One region of the Brevibacillus sp. NL20B1 genome, then DNA from elsewhere that is predicted to be linked to it. Evidence: predicted binding sites of a transcription regulator. Region 1 holds the regulator's gene; the other holds the start of a gene.
The links. Region 1 encodes NrdR, which represses ribonucleotide reductase genes. Its sites were predicted from a motif close to AACACNATATATNGTGTT; they were not measured.

Region 1 (5,072 bases):
TTGCGACTTCAGATCCAGTTCGTAGGGCACACGCAAGTCGTTGCCGCGGCCGTCCTTCAAGACGCGGACAGTGGGACGGTGGCAGTAGTCCGGGTCGACCCGGCAGACGACGCCCACCTCGCCGGTGTTCAGCACGACGCTGCTGCCGATCGGGAAGACGGCGATGTGCTTGCTGAAGGCTTTGATCAGATGATGCTCAAACAGGTGTCCACCCGCTCCGAAGAGGTATTCCAGCGCGTCCTGCGGCATGTACCGTTTGCGCCATGGGCGTGGAGACGTGAGCGAATCGTAGACGTCACAGATGCCGACGATCTGCGCGTACTCGTGAATGTTCTTGCCTTTCAACCCCTGCGGGTAGCCGCTGCCGTCCAACCGCTCGTGGTGCTGCAGGCAGACGTGTGCGGACAACAGCGAGATGTCATGCTGCTTGCGCAGGAGGTTGAATCCCAGCATGGTGTGCTGCTTGGCGATCTCCTGCTCTTCGTCGTTCCAGCGCTCCTGCTTTTGCAACAATTCCGGCGGCAGCTGCACCTTGCCGATGTCGTGAAGCATCGCGCCGATGCTCAAATCCATCAGTTGGCTGCGGCTGTAGCCTAGCGACATGCCGACTGCTGCCGCCAGCACCGCCACGTTGACCGAGTGATGGTAGAGCGAGGGAGAATGGGTAGAAATACTGGTCAGATGGAGCAAGAGCTGATGATTGCCCATCATGTCGTCCAAGATGGAATTGCATGCCTGCTGAAAGAGAAGCCCCATTTCGTTGAGCGAAACCTTTCGGGCCAGCTTGTTCGAGTTGGTGATTTGCTTGACAGTTTTGACAATCGCTTCAACGGCAGTCTGGCGGGTTTCCGGCCGGATGACCTCCTCCACGACGATGTCTTCCGTACGCTCGTCTTCTACGTACAGCGAGTCGATGCCGGCGCGGGTCAGCCCATTAATCAGCCGTTCCGTAAGGGTGACGCCTACCCCTAGTAACGTTTTCCCATCTTCGGTAAAGATCGTACGGCCCACCTTCATCCCCGGGCGGGCTTGTCTTACTGAAACTAAGCGCATAGGAATCCCTCCAACTTGTACTTAAATTTTACTCCAATTGGCTCAGACGTGAAATAGGTACAAGGATTGACTTGACTTCCGGCGGGAAATTGAGGGACACTGAATGAAAGTACCGTCATAATTGGAGTTGATTCCGCAATGCGCTGTCCGTTTTGCGATTACAATGGGACCAGGGTACTAGATTCCCGACCTTTTAACAATAACAAATCCATTCGCCGCCGGCGCGAATGTGAAAAATGTGAACGCCGCTTTACCACGTTTGAGGTGGTCGAGGAGACGCCGCTGTTGATTATTAAAAAAGACGGCACCCGTGAAGAATTTAGCCGGGAAAAGGTGCTTCGCGGCCTGGTGCGGGCCTGTGAAAAGCGGCCGGTGCCGCTGGAAGTGTTGGAGAATGTCGTCAACGAGATCGAAAAGGAACTGCGCAGCAGCGGCCTGTCGGAAATCCCCAGCAAGGACGTCGGGGAAAAAGTGATGGAGCGGCTGTACCACGTCGACGAAGTGGCCTATGTCCGATTCGCTTCCGTTTACCGTCAGTTCAAGGACATCAACGTGTTTATGAAGGAACTGGAAGAACTGCTGTCCCAGGCGCGCAAAACGGGGCAGGCGGAGTAAGGCAGCGGAGTGGGAAACCTATAATCAATCGGGTAGACGCCCTTGCGATGTGCAAGAGCGTCTTTCCTGCTGCCTTTTTTCCCCTTCATTCCGCTGTCGTATCTATCACCGGCCGGACATGATATAATAGGGAAACCAGACTAGTCAGGAAGGAAAAGGATCAATGCCTCGTCTCGTGTGGAACGAATTACTGCCGAAAGATCGATATCTGGTGCGGCTGGCACGTCCGCTCAGCTTTGCCGAAATGGGCTTCGTCACCCAGCTCTACCTGCCGATCATCGGTGTGGAGTCGTTTTCTCTCTACCAACTGCTGGTGCACGAGGTGCAGGAGGCGAACGGAGCGGCGGTGGAAAGCACGCATCGCAGTCTGATGCTGATGACCGACCTCTCGCTGGACCGCTTGCTGGCGGCGCGGGAGCGGCTGGAGGCACTGGGCCTTTTGGCTGTTCGCAGGCGGGAGAATCAGCAGCGGGACTATTTTTACGAATACCTGGTAAAACCGCCGCTGACGCCAAACGAGTTTTTTGCCGACTACGTGCTGTCCGTGATGCTATTGAACAAAATCGAAAACGTCCGCTTCCGGCAGCTGCGGCAGCGGTACGCCGACCCGCTGGGAGCCGCTCTGGAACAGGAGTACCCGGTGGCGGAGACGGTGACCAAGGATTTTTACGAAGTGTTTCAATCGTTAAAACCGTCCGAGTTGGAAGTGCACAAAGGATCGGAGCGGGAACAGTTTCTCGCACAGATGGAGACCCGCTATCCGGCGGCTCCGATGAAGTCGGATGTTGAAGCAGCGGTCCATCACCGGCTCAGTGCTTCCTCACTGCGCCACTACCTGCCGGACAACGCCTCACCGGACAAGGTTTTTTCCGGAGACAGCGTGGAGTTTTTGTACAAGCTGTTCCACTTCTATCAGCTGGACAGTTGGGGATTGGGGCAGGAACTGCGCGACTGGACCCTGTACAAACCGGACGGCAGCCTGGACAAGGATGTCCTGCGCAAGCGGCTGGTGCAGCGCTACACGGACGACAAGCTGCACCGCACACCGGCGACGTCTGCCCCGGGCGATGACGAGTGGGGGCCGGGCCGCCTGCCGGAACCGGGCAGCGAAGCGTTTGCCCGCGTCTGCCGGCAGCTCTCGCCCCTGTCCCTGTTGGAGCGGGTGGTAGGCGGCCGGGTGAGCCGGGTCTTTTTGGAACGGGCGGAAAATCTGGTGTTTGGCGACGGGCTGACCGTGGAGGTGGCCAATGCGCTGCTGCTTCACACGCTGCAGAGCATGCAGATGGAACTGCCCAAAGCCTACATGGAGACGATCCGCGACAGTTGGAAGGCGAAGCGGATCACGACCGTGGACGAAGCCGTGCGGCAGATCCTGGAGCGCGCCGACCAGCGGGCGCAGCACACGGAAAAGGCGAAGCGGCCGAAGCGGGAAACAGACACCGCTGTTCGCCGCAGCGGTCGCCCCATCCTGCAGGACAAGCTGCCTGCTTCCGTGGAATGGCAGCTTTCTCAGGAGCGCGAACCGCAGGAGACGGTCAAAGGTCAGTCCATCCAGGACGATCCCGAGTTGAAAACCATGTTGGAATCGCTGCGCAGACGGCAGAGAGGAGTGTGATGAGGGATGGAATCGATCAGCCAATTCATGCAGGAACTGGCCAAGCGGACGCCGCGCCACCTGCTGACGCCGGAGCAGCAGTTGGACAAGATGTTTCGCTCCTCCGCCTATTTGCAGTCGTTTCAACAGGCACACCCAGACTTGTCCCGCGACGACTACCTGCGGGCCCTGTCCGGCGTCTACACGGCGGTAAAGGAGCAGTACTGGTGTGAGCACTGTCCGGGACTGGAACAGTGCCCCAACTTGGTCAAGGGCCACCGGAGCCAGCTCAGCGTGAGAAACGGGGCCATCGTCAGCGCCATCTCTCCCTGCGACAAGCAGCAGGCGTATGAGGAAGACATGCGCCGCCGCCGCTTGATGCGCAGCTACTACGTCTCCGAGGAGACGATGGCCGCCAGCTTTGACCGGCTGGAACTGGACCAGGCAAACAGGGCGGCTGTGGCAGCGGCCATCCGGTTTTGCCAGACGGTCGGCAGCGGCGAACGGGTAAAGGGACTGTATCTGCACGGGCCGTTTGGCGTGGGCAAAAGCTACATCATGGGGGCGATCGCCCGCGAGCTGTCGGAGCGCAACATCGCTTCGCTCATGGTGTACGTGCCCGATTTTGTCCGTGAGATGAAGGATTCGCTGTCCGATCAGTCATACGCCGGCAAGCTGGAGCTTTTAAAGGAGGTGCCCGTGCTCATCCTGGACGACATCGGCGCCGAAAACCTCACCCCCTGGGTGCGCGATGAAGTGCTGGGCGTCATCCTCAACCAGCGTGTCAACAACCACCTGCCGACGCTGTTCACCTCCAACTACTCGCTGGAGGAATTGGAGGAGCATCTTTCCATCTCCAACGGCAACCGGATTGAACGAACAAAGGCGGCCCGCATCATGGAGCGGATCCGCCATTACGTGGACGTGTATTTGATCATGCGCAAGAATCAGCGCATCGAAAGCTGACTCCCCAGATACGTAAGCCGCCATTTGGTGTACGCCAGCACCTCTCGCACCAAGTGATACGGCCTGTACATCACGTTGGACTTCGTCCCGACGGGGTGGGCGGATATGCCCAGCGCTCGCGTCATGTCCATCGCCCGGGCGAGGTGATAGTCGTGGCTGACGACGAGCGCGTTGTGCAGGCCGTTTTGCTGCATGATCTGCCGGCTGAACAGCAGGTTTTCATACGTGTTGGTCGCCTCGGATTCCATCAGGATGCGGTCGGCCGGCACGCCCTGCTCCACCAGGTAATTGCGCATGACCTGAGCCTCTGTCACGCCTTTGCCGTCACCCAGTCCGCCCGAGACGATCAGGGTGGGCACGTATCCTTCCCGGTATAACTGCAGTGCCAAATCCAGCCGCTCCCGCAGCCCCGGACTGGGCTGGTCTCCCCACACGGCCGCTCCCAGCACGATGGCCACGTCCGCTTTTTGCGGTGCAGCGCTGCGGCTCGTCTGATCGATCCGCCACAAAACGTAACCCGCCCACAGCGCGGCCGCCGCCAGGCAGACGGCTGCCCAGATGCGCAGGTGTTTTTTCCAGGGGTGTACGATTGGGATGGATGATGTCGGTATCATGAGTATCCTCCGGTTGCCAAGGATTTGTGAGCGTTTCGGATGATCTGTTCGCAATCCGCTTGTCCATCGTGTTCTCGGTCGGTGTGCGTATGCCGTGCAGCAGTCAGCCGAGTGTGTTCCTATGTACATATACGGAAGAGATGGCCCGTCCGTTACGCTTGGTGGGTGCATGCAGGGCAGTGCGTTTCGTCAGGGTGAAAAATTTTTTTAAAATCCTATTGATCTTTGAA
Region 2 (14,172 bases), on a different contig from region 1:
CCGACGTGTTCATCGGCGTATCCGTGGCCGGTGCCGTTACCCAGGAGATGGTCCGGTCGATGAACCGCGATCCGATCATTTTTGCGATGGCCAACCCGGTTCCGGAAATCATGCCGGACGAAGCAAAAGCGGCGGGTGCTGCCGTGGTGGGCACGGGCCGTTCCGACTTCCCCAACCAGGTGAACAACGTCCTGGCGTTCCCGGGCATCTTCCGCGGTGCGCTGGATACCCGCGCCACCAACATCAACGAAGAGATGAAACGAGCGGCGGTTTACGCCATCGCCAATCTGATCTCGCCGGAAGAGCTGTCTGCTGACAAGGTGATTCCGGCACCGTTCGACCCGCGCGTCGCTCCCCACGTGGCAGCGGCGGTGGCGAAGGCGGCGATGGAAAGCGGCGTGGCCCGCATTACCGTCGATCCCGAAGAGGTCAAGGAAAGAACGGCAAAACTGGCCGCCATCTCGCTGCAAAAGGCGTAATCCCGGCCGTACGGGAAACAACGAAGAACACCCTCCCAACCGTGTGCGCGGTCAGGAGGGTGCTTCGCCGTAGACAGTCAATGAGGAGGGTGAAAAGTGCTCGGTTCTGCGCAAGAACGAAAAGTGTACGAAGGCATTCTGCTGCAGATCCATGAAATTGTTCGGGAAAAAAACCTGCGCCCCGGCGACAAGCTGCCGTCCGAACGGGAGCTGTCCGAACAACTGGGAGCGGGCCGTTCTTCCGTCCGGGAGGCGCTTCGAGCCCTGGAACTGCTGGGACTGATTGAAACCCGCCGGGGAGAAGGCACCTTTTTGAAGCACTACCGACACAACCGCCTGATTGACATTCTCGGCTACTTTATCCTGCGGGACTACAAGACGAAAAAAGACCTGATCGAAATGCGCCGAATTCTGGAGCTGGAAGCGGTGCGGTTGGCCTGCCGGCGTGCCACAGACAAGCACTTTGACGAGATGGAGCGGATCTTGGCGGCGGCGGAGGAGCGCGTGGAGCGCGGCGAGGTTCCCACCGAGGAAGACTACCAGTTTCACCGCGTGATCTGCCGCTCCAGCCGCAACTCCATTCTGCATCGCATCTGGGCACCGCTCGTCGAGTACAGCGACAGCGTCCGCAGCGAATCGCTGGGACGCGAAGGTCGGGCCCGCACCGCGCTGGCGGAGCACCGTCGGATCATGGAAGCCATTCGCGAGGGAGACGAAGCACTGGCGGTGGAGAGAATGCGCGAGCACCTGGAAAACAGCAAGCTCTAGTCGTGCGTCCCGCCTAGTCCGTTCCCTCTGCTGATTTGCGACGAGCGCTGGCGCTGTGATATGATGAGGCAGACCTGTTTTGGACGCTGAAGGAGGTTGCCAGCATGTGGACGGTCATCTACATCGCTCCTAGCGCAAAAATAGCGGAACGGATACAGCAACGATTGACAGATGAAGGATTCCTGGTCAAGGTACGCGAGGCGAAGGTTTCCAAGCAGTACGAAATTCTCGTGCCCGAAAGCGAAGTTCACGAAGTCCAGGAAATACTCGGCACGATCCTTCACTGACCAGAAAGGTGAGGTGTAACTGTGCTTAAAGACCTGTTCGGGAAGAAGCGAAAGTTCGCGACTGTCCCTGCGGAGACGATTGCGCGCGTTCCCGCCGGCGCGGACGGCGCCACTGTGACGGGACCCAAGGAAAAGGAAGTTCCCGAGGGACTGATGAATAAATGCCCGCACTGCGGGAGCATCCACTACTCCAAGGACCTGGAGAAAAATTTGCGCGTCTGCAAAGGCTGCCAGTACCATTTCCCCATGTCCGCTCCCGAGCGGATCCAGTCGCTCCTGGATGACGGGAAGCTGACCGAGGAGTTCGACGCAGACCTGATCACCGCCAATCCGCTCGGCTTTCCCGGTTATCTGGAGAAGCTGGAACAAGACATGAAAAACACCAATCTCAACGAGGCGGTCATCACCGGCGAGGGCGTGCTGGGAGGCAACCGCATCGTCATCGGCGTGATGGACTCCCGCTTTCGGATGGCCAGCATGGGCTCGGTCGTCGGCGAGAAGATCACCCGGGCGATCGAGCGGGCCGTGGAGCGGCGACTGCCGTTTCTCCTTTTCTCCGCGTCCGGCGGTGCGCGGATGCAGGAGGGCGTGCTCAGCCTGATGCAGATGGCCAAGACGAGCGCGGCGCTGGCCCGGCTGGACCGGGAGCGGCTGTTGTTCATCTCCGTGCTCACCAACCCGACATACGGCGGGGTGACCGCCAGCTTCGCCTCGCTCGGCGACTACAACATCGCCGAACCGGGCGCAATGATCGGGTTTGCCGGCCGTCGCGTGATTGAGCAGACGGTTCGCCAGGAGTTGCCGAAAGATTTTCAGACGGCGGAATTCCTGCTGAAGCACGGACAGCTCGACATGGTGGTGCATCGCAAGGACATGCGGACCACGCTGGCAAAAATCGTCGAGCTGCACACGATTCGGGAGGGAGTGTAGAAATGGCAGGCGAACTTCCCTTTGAGAAGCCGCTGGTGGAACTGCAGGAAAAGATCAAGGAACTGCGCAGGTTTACCGAGGAAAAAGGAATTGATTTTTCCGATGAAGTTGTTCGTTTGGAGAAAAAGGCCAAGGACCTGGCCGAGCAGATTTACGGCAATCTGACGCCTTGGCAGCGCGTGCAGATCGCCCGCCACCCCGAGCGGCCCACGACTTTGGACTACATTCATCATATTTTCACAGATTTTCTGGAAGTGCACGGTGACCGCTGTTTTGGCGACGATCTGGCGATTGTCGGCGGCATTGCCAAACTGGACGGCCGTCCGGTCACAGTGGTCGGCCACCAGAAAGGAAAAGACACCAAGGAAAACATCAGCCGAAACTTTGGCATGGCCCATCCCGAAGGCTACCGCAAGGCGCTGCGGATCATGCAGCAGGCGGACAAATTCGGCCGCCCGATCATCTGCTTTATCAACACCTCGGGGGCATATCCCGGCAAAGCGGCTGAGGAGCGCGGCCAGAGTGAAGCGATTGCCCGCAACCTGCGGGAGATGGCCGGCTTCCGCGTACCGATCATCTGCGTCGTGATCGGCGAGGGCGGCAGCGGCGGCGCCTTGGCGATCGGCGTCGGCAACCGCGTCTACATGCTGGAAAACTCCACCTACTCGGTCATTTCGCCAGAAGGGGCGGCGGCCATTCTCTGGAAGGACGCCAGCCTGGCGATGCGTGCGGCGGAAACGATGAAGATTACCGCGCCCGACCTGCTGGAGCTGAGTGTGATCGACGGGATCATCGAGGAGCCGTTTGGTGGGGCACACCGCGATGTGGTCCAGCAGGCCAGCCGGGTCAAGGCGAAGCTGCTGGAAGGACTGGAACAGCTCGACCGGTTGAGTCCGGAACAACTGATACAGGATCGCTACGAGAAGTTTAAACAGATTGGTGCCTACGCCTCCTTCTGATCCAGAGGAGGCGTTTTTTGCTTTTTTCTGCGCGAAAAATCTGCTAAAATCGTATTCGGACGCGGAATTTGTCAGATCATTCAAAAAGTATGGCACATATTCCGCAATGAGTGTAACAGATATAAATCCGGAACTGATACAGCATGTATCAAAGGCTCTTTGGCACATACTGTTTCTGTTTCAAGACATGCTAATGACGATAAGAAGGGTCGTTGGGCCTTTGTTTAGGACAGGAGAGGTGGTTTCCATGCAGAAAATCGCAGTATTGACCAGTGGCGGAGATTCTCCGGGGATGAACGCGGCGATTCGCGCCGCCGTTCGACGTGCCGCCTATCACGGCGTGCAGATGTACGGAGTGTACCACGGGTACGAAGGGCTGATGCGCGGCCATATCCAGGAGATGACGCTGGGGTCAGTCGGGGACATTATCCATCGGGGAGGAACCATCCTCTTTTCGGCCCGCAGTGAAGAGTTTAAAACAGAGGCAGGACAGGAGAAGGCGGTACGCCAACTGCACGAGCACGGCATCGAAGGTTTGATCGTGATCGGTGGCGACGGTTCCTTCCGCGGGGCGCAGAAGCTGACGGAGAAAGGCATTCCCACCATCGGCGTGCCCGGCACCATCGACAACGACATTCCGTGTACCGATTTCACCATCGGATTTGACACCGCGCTCAATACGATTGTGGAAGCGATCGACAAAATCCGCGACACCGCCACTTCGCACGAGCGCACCTACATCATCGAAGTAATGGGGCGCGACGCCGGAGATTTGGCGCTGTGGGCCGGTCTGGCGGCAGGTGCGGAATCAATTATCATTCCGGAAGCAGACCATGACATGAACGACATCATCGAACGGCTGCACGCTGGAAACCGCCGCGGCAAGAAGCACTCGATCATCATCGTGGCGGAAGGCGTCGGCAGCGCTGCCACCTACGCAGAGGAAATCAAGCAGCGGACCGGCTGGGAAACCAGGGTGACCGTGCTCGGCCACATCCAGCGGGGCGGTTCGCCGACTGCGTTTGACCGCATGCTGGCCAGCCGCATGGGGGCGGCGGCCGTTGACCTGCTGTTGGAAGGAAAGCGGGACCGAATGGTCGGCATCCGCAACAACCAGATCGTCGACGTCGATTTCAAGGATGCGTTGGCGCAAAAGCACCAGCTCGACTTGTCCATCTATCAGTTGGCGCGCACGCTGTCCATTTAGTACGGCGTATATTGACAGCTTGTTTCATAGGAGGGACGCACAGTGCTGCGTAAGGCGAAAATCGTATGTACCATCGGACCGGCGAGCGAGTCGGTCGAGACTCTGAAAAAACTGATCCACGCCGGCATGAACGTGGCCCGGCTCAACTTTTCCCACGGTTCCCACGAGGAGCATGCCGCCCGGATCGCCAACATCCGGCAGGCGGCCCGGGAGACGGGCAAGCAGGTGGCCATCCTGCTGGATACCAAGGGACCGGAAATCCGCACCGGCACGCTGGCCGTGGATGCAGTGGAACTGCAGGAGGGCCAGACGATCGTGCTGACCACAGAGGACGTGCCCGGCACGGCGGAACGCATCTCGATCACCTATGCCGATCTGCCGCGCGACGTGAAGAAGGGCGACACGATCCTGATCGACGACGGGCTGATCGGTCTGACCGTGGAAGCGGTAGAGGGGCATGAGATCATCTGCCGCATCAAGAACGGCGGCACGCTGAAAAGCAAAAAGGGCGTCAACGTGCCGGGCGTCAAGATCAACCTGCCGGGGATTACGGAAAAGGATGCACAGGATATCGAATTCGGCATCCGGCAGGGCGTCGATTTTATCGCTGCCTCGTTTGTGCGCAAGGCCGCCGACATCCTGGAGATTCGCGAAATTCTGGAACGCCACGGCGTTCACATTGACATCATCGCCAAGATTGAGAACGAGGAAGGCGTGGACAACGTAGACGAAATTCTCGCCGTTTCCGACGGACTGATGGTGGCCCGCGGCGACCTGGGCGTGGAAATTCCGGCGGAGGAAGTGCCGCTGGTGCAGAAAAAACTGATCAAGAAGTGCAACGAATTAGGCAAACCGGTCATCACCGCGACGCAGATGCTCGACTCGATGCAGCGCAATCCTCGCCCCACCCGGGCGGAGGCAAGCGACGTGGCCAACGCCATCTTTGACGGCACGGACGCGATCATGCTCTCCGGCGAAACGGCAGCCGGCAAATATCCGGTAGAGTCGGTGGAGACGATGAACCGGATTGCGCTCAGAGCGGAGCAGGAACTGAATTACCGGGAGATTTTGTACAACCAGGCTGTGCAAAAGCAGGTGACCATTACAGACGCGATCAGCCAGGCCGTGGCCAACGCCGCGCTCGACCTGGATGCGGCGGCCATCATCACGGCGACGGAGAGCGGTCATACCGCGCGCATGGTCTCCAAGTACCGTCCCAAAGCGCCGATCGTCGCAGTTACGCCGCACGCTGAAGTGGTGCGCCGTCTCGCGCTCGTCAACGGGGTCTACCCGGTGCTTGGACCAATGGCCAATACGACTGACGAAATGCTGGAGCTGTCCGTGCAGCAGTCGCTGGAGGCGGGGTATGTCCGCCACGGTGATCTCGTGGTCATCACGGCGGGCGTGCCGGTGCGTGAAGTAGGCACCACCAACCTGATGAAAATTCACGTCATCGGCGACATTGTGGCGAAGGGACAAGGCATCGGGCGCAAGGTGGTGACCGGCCGGGTCGTGGTTGCACGCTCGGCGAAGGAAGCGCTGGAGAAGATGCGGGAAGGCAGCATCCTCGTGACGATTGGAACGGAATCGGACATGATCGGCGCATTTGAAAAGGCGGGCGCGGTCATTACCGAAGAGGGCGGACTCACCTCTCACGCCGCCATTGTCGGGCTTAACCTCAACGTCCCGGTCATCGTCGGCGTCACGCGTGCTACGGAACTGCTGAAAGACGGTCAAATCGTCACAGTCGACTCCGAACGCGGCCACATTTACACTGGACATGCCCGGGTGCTGTAAAGAATTGCTATAAATACCCTGAATCTGGGAGGGGGATGGAACGCGTCCCCCTCGTTTTGTCATGCCGCTTTTTCGATATGCCTTATCGTTCTGCCCTGTCCATACTGCACGGTGGACAGGGCGGTTTTCTTTTCGGGCACGCTAAGTGCAGGAGGGGGGCTGAAAAACGACAAAAAATCTGCTAAAATGAGGACTTCGTGAGCGTGTTTTCTCCCGGCAGGCGAACAGCCTTGTCAAGTCCCTTTTTTCACAAAAACACTACATATTGTGTTGTCGAAAAATATTGCACACAACATATAGAAAAAACTATTGAGTTTTTGCGGGAAAAGGGGTTAACTAGAGATGATAGTATTGAAGGAGGAACCGACATGTTGGCTACAGAGACGAGAACCCGTTTTTTGCGGGATGAATTTCTGGACCGTTACCCCGATTTCCCGCCGCACATGAATGCACTGGGACAATTCGTTTATTATCGGACGTATTCCCGTTTTCTTCCGGAAAAAGGCAGACGGGAGACTTGGAAAGAAACCTGTCGCCGTTCGGTGGATTACAATATCAAGCTGGCCTATCAGCATCTGCAAAAGATTGGGCTGACCCCTGATCTGCAGGAACTGGAGAAGGAAGCGGAAGGACTGTTTGACAACATGTTCAATCTCAGACAGTTCCTGTCCGGCCGCACCCTCTGGGTGGGCGGAGCGGAAAACGGCGTAGCTGATTTGTATCCGCTGGCCAATTTCAACTGTTCATTCCTGAACATCAAATCCTGGGAGGATCTGTGCGACCTGTTCTACCTGCTGTTGGTGGGAACAGGCGTCGGCTTCAAGTGCACGAAGGAGATGGCGGCAGGACTCTCGCCGATCCGCACCAATGTTACCCTGCTTTCCTCGGAGTACAAGCCCCTGCCCAAACACCAGCGGCTGGAGCGCTCCGAACTGAAAGTGCTGGAAAACGGCTTTGCCAAAATCTACGTCGGTGACAGCAAGGAAGGCTGGGTCGAGTCGCTGCGCCTCTACCTGGACATCCTGACGAAAAAGGAATATGAGCACATCCATACTGTGAAAATCTCCTACAACAGCGTCCGCCCCAAAGGGGAGCGGCTGAAGCGCTTCGGCGGTACGGCCAGCGGCCACGAACCGCTTCGCGAAATGTTTGAGGGCATCGACAAGGTGCTGAAAAACAAAATCGATCCGTATCTGGAGCCAATTGAAAGCGACGAGAAGGGCTACGGAAAGGTGCGTCCGATCCACATTCTCGACATCGGCAACTTGATCGGAGCCAACGTCGTGGTGGGGGGCGTACGCCGTACGGCGGAGATCTTCCTGTTTGACCATGACGACTATGAGTGCCTGTTTGCCAAATACGGCATCAACGGATTTTGGACAGAAGAGCAGCTCGCTCATCACCGCATGGTGGGCGAACTGTTGGGCGATCGGAAGCCGTCCTGGTTTGACACGATTCAAAAGGTGGGAGACGGCCGCTTTGGACTGGATCATCGCCGCATGTCCAACAACTCCATTGCCTTCACGAAACAGCCGAGCCGGGAATTTTTGCACCTCGTCTTTACGATGATGCAGATGGAAGGCGAGCCGGGCTTCATCAACCTGGAAGAGGCCAACCGGCGCCGTCCTAACGCGGAGGGGCTCAACCCGTGTGCGGAAATTCTGCTCGACTCCTACGGCGTGTGCAACCTGACCACCGTCAATCTGGTGCAGTTCGTCAAGGAAAGACCGGATGGCTCCAAATACCTGGATCTGGACGGCCTGTTGGACGCGCAGCGCAGATCGGCCCGCGCCGGACTGCGCATGACGCTGGTGACGCTGGAACTGCCTCACTGGGACAGGGTGCAGCAGCGTGACCGTCTGCTCGGCACGTCGCTGACCGGAGTAAAGGACGCCATCGCTTCGCTCGGATACACCGAGGAGCAGGAGGTGGAACTGCTTCGTCTGCTCGGTAAAGCTGCGCGTGAGGAAGCAAATCGCTACGCATACGAGCTGCGCGTCAACGCGCCGCTGTTGGTGACCACGGTGAAGCCGGAGGGCACGCTCTCCCAGGTGGCCGGCGGTGTATCCAGCGGTCTGCACTGGTCCCACTCGCCGTACTACATCCGCCGCATTCGGATCAACGCCGAAGATCCGCTGGCAAAAGCGGTTCAGGCGTTGGGCTGGAGAGTCCATCCGGAAGTGGGCACGCCGGGCGACACCCACGAGGAGCGCATGGCCAACGCCCGTACGCTGGTGATCGACTTTCCGGTGGCTTCCGGAGCCAAGGAGACCAAGGAACAGGTCAGCGCCAGACGGCAGTTTGAGACCTATTTCCGCTTCCAGAAAGAGTATACGGAGCACAACTCCTCCAACACGATTACGGTTCGGCCGGAAGAGTGGGGCGAGGTGGAAGAGATCGTCTACTCCAACTGGGACAACTTCGTCGGTGTGTCGTTCCTGCAGCTCGACGGGGGCACGTACCAGCTTGCTCCGTACGAAGCCTGCACCAAAGAGGAGTACGAAGCGCTGAAAGCGTCGATGAAGCCGTTTGACCCGGCCATCCTGCAGCAGTTTGAGAACGGCGGCGATTCCGACCTGGTGACGGCGGAATCGTGCGAAGGCGGCGCGTGCCCGATCCGCTAACGCCCCCGTATTACAGCAACCAAAACCGGAGAAGAAACGAACTGCTTCGTTCTTCGCCGGTTTTTTTGTCCGTCCGCAAGGGAAAGGAGGCGGCGGAAAGCAGGTTTTATCGCAGGACTGTGGTACAATAACAGGAGAAAGGGGCGGTTGCATTGAGTGCGGTTGTACATACTCACCGACTGCAGGTGAGGTACGGCGAAACGGATCAGATGGGCGTGGTCTATCACGCCAACTATCTGACCTGGTTTGAAGTGGGGCGGACGGAGTTTCTTCGCCACTCGGGGCTAACCTATCGCGAGTTGGAGGAAAAAGGGGTGCTGCTGCCGGTCGCGGAGGCGACGCTTCGGTACAAGCTGCCGGCGCGGTACGATGACTGGGTGGAAATACGCACGCGGATCGAAGAGCTGACGCCGGTGCGGCTGACATTTGCCTACGAGGTGTACCGCATCCCGGACGAGACGCTGCTGGTGTCCGGCAAAACGATGCACGCCTTCACGACGCCGACGATGAAACCGATTCGTCTCTCCCGTGCGGAACCGGACGTCTATGCCTGGCTCCTGGCTCAGTACGAAGGAGGAGCGTAGCATGCTGTTTCGCATCCTTGTGGTCTTGTTTGTCGTCGTGCCGGCGATTGAGCTGTGGGGTCTGATCGCGGTAGGCAAAGTGATTGGCGGCTGGAACACGGTGGCGCTGGTGATCCTGACCGGACTGGTTGGCGCCTGGCTGGCCAAACGGCAGGGCATGCAGGTGCTTCGGCTGCTGCAGCTCCAGCTCTCGCGCGGCCAGATGCCGACGGAAGCGCTGATCGACGGCGCGCTCATTCTCGCGGGTGGAGTGCTGCTGTTGGCGCCGGGCTTTTTCACCGACCTGTTCGGGCTGTTGTTTCTCATCCCCTACACGCGGTTAATCGTGCGCCATCTCTTGAAGCGCTGGCTCTGGTCGCTCATCTCCAGCGGCCGCGTGCACATCCTTTTCCGCAGGTAAATCGGCGCCAAGACACGAAAAAAAGGAGGAATGGCGCCTCCTTTTTACGTGCCCTTGATGTATCGCCAGATGTCGGAAAAGACGTCCGCCTTCACCAGTGCATTGATCAGCACAAGTGAGACGGGACCGATGATCAGCCCGAGAAAGCCGAACAGTTTCAGGCCCACGAACAGGGCGACCAGCGTCAGCAGTGGGTCGAGACCGACGTTTTCCGCCACCACCTTGGGTTCGATGATCTGACGGAAAATCAACACAATCGCGTAGAGGATCGACAAGCCGATCACCAGGCTGTAGTTGCCTTTGAAAAAGAGATAGACAATCCAGGGGATAAAGACCGTCCCTGTGCCCAGATACGGAAGCAGATCCACCAGACCGGTGATCAGCCCGATGGTGATGGCGTATTCGACGCGCAGGATCAACAGGCCGACAATCACGATCGCGGCGGTGAGCGAAATCAGCGTCAGCTGCGCCTTGCCAAAGCCGAACAGCGCGGCTTTCAGGTCTTTGAAAATCTGATTCAGCCGTTTGTTTACGCCCTTTGGCATAAGGCGGCGGAAGCGCGCTTCCCAGAGGAAGAAGTCCTTGGCAATGAAGAAGGCGCCCAAGATCGAAATCACCAGCACAGTCGCCAGGTTCGGCAGCGAGAGGAGCAGGTTTTTCAGCCCTTCCAGGAACTGCACGATCAGGTGCTGACCGGCCTGGGTGATCGAGGTGATCCCTTTGCCCACGGTGCTGTCGATCTTTTCCTTGTAACTGGGGTCTAGCTGCTCGTAGAACCATTGCACCTGGTTGTACAACCCCATCAGGAAGTCTTGGGAGATCGTCCGCTGCAGGTACGTGCCCAGCTCGTTGGCAAACCCGGGCAGCTGTCTGGCCAGTTCCCCGATCTCGACGACCGTCTCGGTGACGACCAGGGTGACGACGCCGGCGGTAAGCACCATCAGCAGAAGCAGCGCGACGGTCACCGACAGCCAACGGGGGATCCGAGCCTTTTTCGTCAGATAGGTGACCGGTCGGTGGATGATCAGCGCGATGACTAACGAGATGAGAAATGGGTAAAGTAAGGGTAATGCAAATTGGGTCAGCTTGAAGCCCGCGTACACGAGCAGACAGACCCAGATTAATCGAAGCAGTTGAAAGAGGCGTTCCACCCAGTTTTCCCGATTCAAACGCGTTCTCCTTTCTGGCCCCAAGGGGACGGCGAACTTCCATGTACCTATTATGCAGCATGCTTTCCGGGGCTGACAAGTTTTGGCTGGACCTTGCGCTTTCCGGGCAAGTTGTACTTTTTTCATTCACAAAATCGCTATAATCTTTTATAATTGTGTCGAATTACGGTTGGATTCTTTTTATTGCCATGCAGTTGCAAGGCCATCCGGTCTCTCCTCCTCTTTCGGCCCGACGAGAAAGCGAATGATGAACCTCAGCACTTCATTCACAGCGGAGGGGGGTAGTAAAAAGAACCGCCCCTACTTCATCCTGACAACTTCATAATAGCTTAGAGTGGAAAAGGAGAGAGTTACATGACAGCTACTCGTGGACTGGAAGGCGTTGTTGCCGCTCAATCTTCGATCTGTTCCATCGTCGACGGTGTGCTCAGCTACGGAGGCATCAACATCGACGAACTCGCTGAAAACGCTACCTTTGAAGAAGTCGTATACCTGCTCTGGCATGGAGCCCTACCGAAGCGCGATCAGCTGGAGGCTTTGAAAAAGCAGTTGGGTGAAAATGCTGCGGTGCCGAAAGAAGTCATCGACAGCATCCGCACTTATCCGAAAGGCGTACACCCCATGGCGGCGTTGCGCACAGCTGTCTCTTCGCTAGCGCTCTACGACCAAGAGGCGCAGGACATGTCTCCGGAGGCCAACTACCGCAAGTCGATTCGACTGGTGGCACAAACTCCTACCCTGGTGGCAGCGTTTGCGCGAATCCGCAAGGGACTGGAGCCGGTTGCCCCCAATCCGTCTTACAGCATCGCGAAAAACTTCCTGTACATGTTGACGGGGGAAGAACCGTCGGAGACGGCCGTGAAGGCATTTGACGTTGCGCTGATTCTGCACGCAGATCACGAGTTCAACGCGTCTACGTTCTCCGCGCGCGTCACTGTCGCAACTCTGACTGACATCTACTCCGGCATCGTCTCTGCCATCGGCACGCTGAAAGGGCCGCTCCACGGCGGCGCAAACGAAGCGGTGGCAGCCATGCTGGCGGAAATTGGCACCATCGACAACGTGGAATCCTACATCCGCAAAAAACTGGACAACAAGGAAAAGATCATGGGCTTCGGACACCGCGTGTACAAGGACGGCGACCCGCGTGCCAAGTGGCTGAAACAAATGTCCAAAGAGCTGACGGCACAAGTGGGCCGTTCCGACCTCTACGAGATGTCCGTCAAAATCGAAGAAATGGTAACCGGCGAAAAAGGCCTGAAGCCGAACGTCGATTTCTACTCCGCGTCTGTTTACACCTCGCTCGGACTGGAAAGCGACCTGTTCACGCCGATCTTTGCCATCAGCCGCATGTCCGGTTGGACCGCGCACATCATGGAGCAGTATGAAAACAACCGCCTGATCCGTCCGCGCGCTGACTACACCGGACCGGTCAACCGGCATTACGTGCCGATCGACCAGCGCTAAGACCTTTGCTTTTCCGAGCGTGGAGGAGGCGGCCGCCAAAGCGGTGCGACACTCCTGAGCGCAAGCTTGAGAACTACCACGTCGCGTGGTAGTTCTCCTACGTCTGGAAATATCTTTCACTACTTTTTCACACTGGAGGGATTCTTGTGTTTAAAACCCTGTCGCAGCCTGCTGCCGGTGAAAAAATCACGGTAGACAACGGAAAACTGGTGGTTCCCAACAACCCGATCATCCCGTTCATCGAAGGTGACGGTACCGGTCCCGACATCTGGAAAGCGGCTGTCCGCGTACTGGATGCGGCCGTGGAAAAGGCGTACAAAGGCGAAAAGAAAATCGCCTGGTTTGAGGTATATGCAGGAGAAAAAGCGTTCAACCAATTCGGCGAGTGGTTGCCGGAGGATACCCTGACTGCTGTTCGCGAATACCTGATCGCAATCAAGGGTCCGCTCACCACGCCGGTCGGCGGCGGCATCCGCTCCATCAACGTGGCACTGCGCCAGGAGCTGGACCTGTACGCGTGCGTGCGTCCGGTTCGCTACTTCCAAGGCGTTCCGTCTCCGGTGAAACATCCTGAATTGACTGATATGGTCATTTTCCGCGAAAACACCGAGGATATCTATGCCGGTGTCGAGTGGGCGGAAGGCACCCCGGAAGTGAAAAAGGTTATCGAATTCCTGCAAAAGGAAATGGGCGTGAAAAAAATCCGCTTCCCGGAAACCTCCGGTATCGGCATCAAGCCGGTTTCCAAAGAGGGGACCGAACGTCTGGTGCGCGCGGCAATCAACTACGCGCTGGCCAACAAGCGCAAATCCGTCACGCTGGTGCACAAAGGCAACATCATGAAGTTCACCGAAGGCGCGTTCAAAAACTGGGGCTACGAACTGGCTGAGCGCGAATTTGGCGACAAAGTGTTCACCTGGGCACAATACGACCGCATCAAAGCGGAAGGCGGCGACGCTGACAAGGCGCAAAAAGAAGCAGAAGCAGCAGGCAAAATCATCGTAAAAGACGTGATTGCCGACGCGTTCCTGCAGCAAATCCTGACCCGTCCGGCTGAGTACGATGTCGTGGCTACACTCAACCTGAACGGCGACTACATCTCCGACGCACTGGCAGCGCAAGTGGGCGGCATCGGTATCGCACCTGGCGCCAACATCAACTACCTGACCGGCCATGCCGTATTTGAGGCAACCCACGGTACTGCTCCGAAATACGCAGGTCTGGACAAGGTAAACCCGTCTTCCGTCATCCTGTCCGGCGAAATGATGCTGCGTCACCTGGGCTGGAACGAAGCGGCAGACCTGATCATTTCCTCCATGGAAAAAACCATCTCCGCGAAGACCGTAACCTACGACTTCGCTCGTCTGATGGAAGGCGCAACTGAGCTGAAATGCTCCGAGTTTGCCGATGCCCTGATCAAAAACATGTAATCAATCCAACAGAGATGTAAGCGAGACGATCACCGGCTTTTGCACTTCAAAATAATTGGAGGCGAACCAAT

Region 2: nrdJ (ribonucleoside-triphosphate reductase, adenosylcobalamin-dependent) is a predicted target of NrdR. The motif match lies at 6,682-6,699, and genes of this name have one in related genera.

What each region holds. Positions count from the first base shown of each region.
Region 1 is NZ_JAGTPT010000026.1:60,647-65,718, reverse strand. It holds gene KDN35_RS16320 (HD-GYP domain-containing protein) at 1-1,053, opposite strand, end outside; gene nrdR (transcriptional regulator NrdR) at 1,192-1,668, shown strand; gene KDN35_RS16310 (replication initiation and membrane attachment family protein) at 1,832-3,283, shown strand; gene dnaI (primosomal protein DnaI) at 3,290-4,228, shown strand; gene KDN35_RS16300 (YdcF family protein) at 4,210-4,842, opposite strand.
Region 2 is NZ_JAGTPT010000005.1:18,123-32,294, reverse strand. It holds gene ystJ (NADP-dependent malic enzyme) at 1-479, shown strand, start outside; gene KDN35_RS05035 (FadR/GntR family transcriptional regulator) at 576-1,247, shown strand; gene KDN35_RS05030 (glutamate decarboxylase) at 1,352-1,534, shown strand; gene accD (acetyl-CoA carboxylase, carboxyltransferase subunit beta) at 1,556-2,464, shown strand; gene accA (acetyl-CoA carboxylase carboxyl transferase subunit alpha) at 2,467-3,423, shown strand; gene pfkA (6-phosphofructokinase) at 3,671-4,630, shown strand; gene pyk (pyruvate kinase) at 4,673-6,427, shown strand; gene nrdJ (ribonucleoside-triphosphate reductase, adenosylcobalamin-dependent) at 6,796-9,051, shown strand; gene KDN35_RS05000 (acyl-CoA thioesterase) at 9,204-9,635, shown strand; gene KDN35_RS04995 (FxsA family protein) at 9,637-10,035, shown strand; gene ytvI (sporulation integral membrane protein YtvI) at 10,080-11,204, opposite strand; gene citZ (citrate synthase) at 11,559-12,671, shown strand; gene icd (NADP-dependent isocitrate dehydrogenase) at 12,818-14,101, shown strand.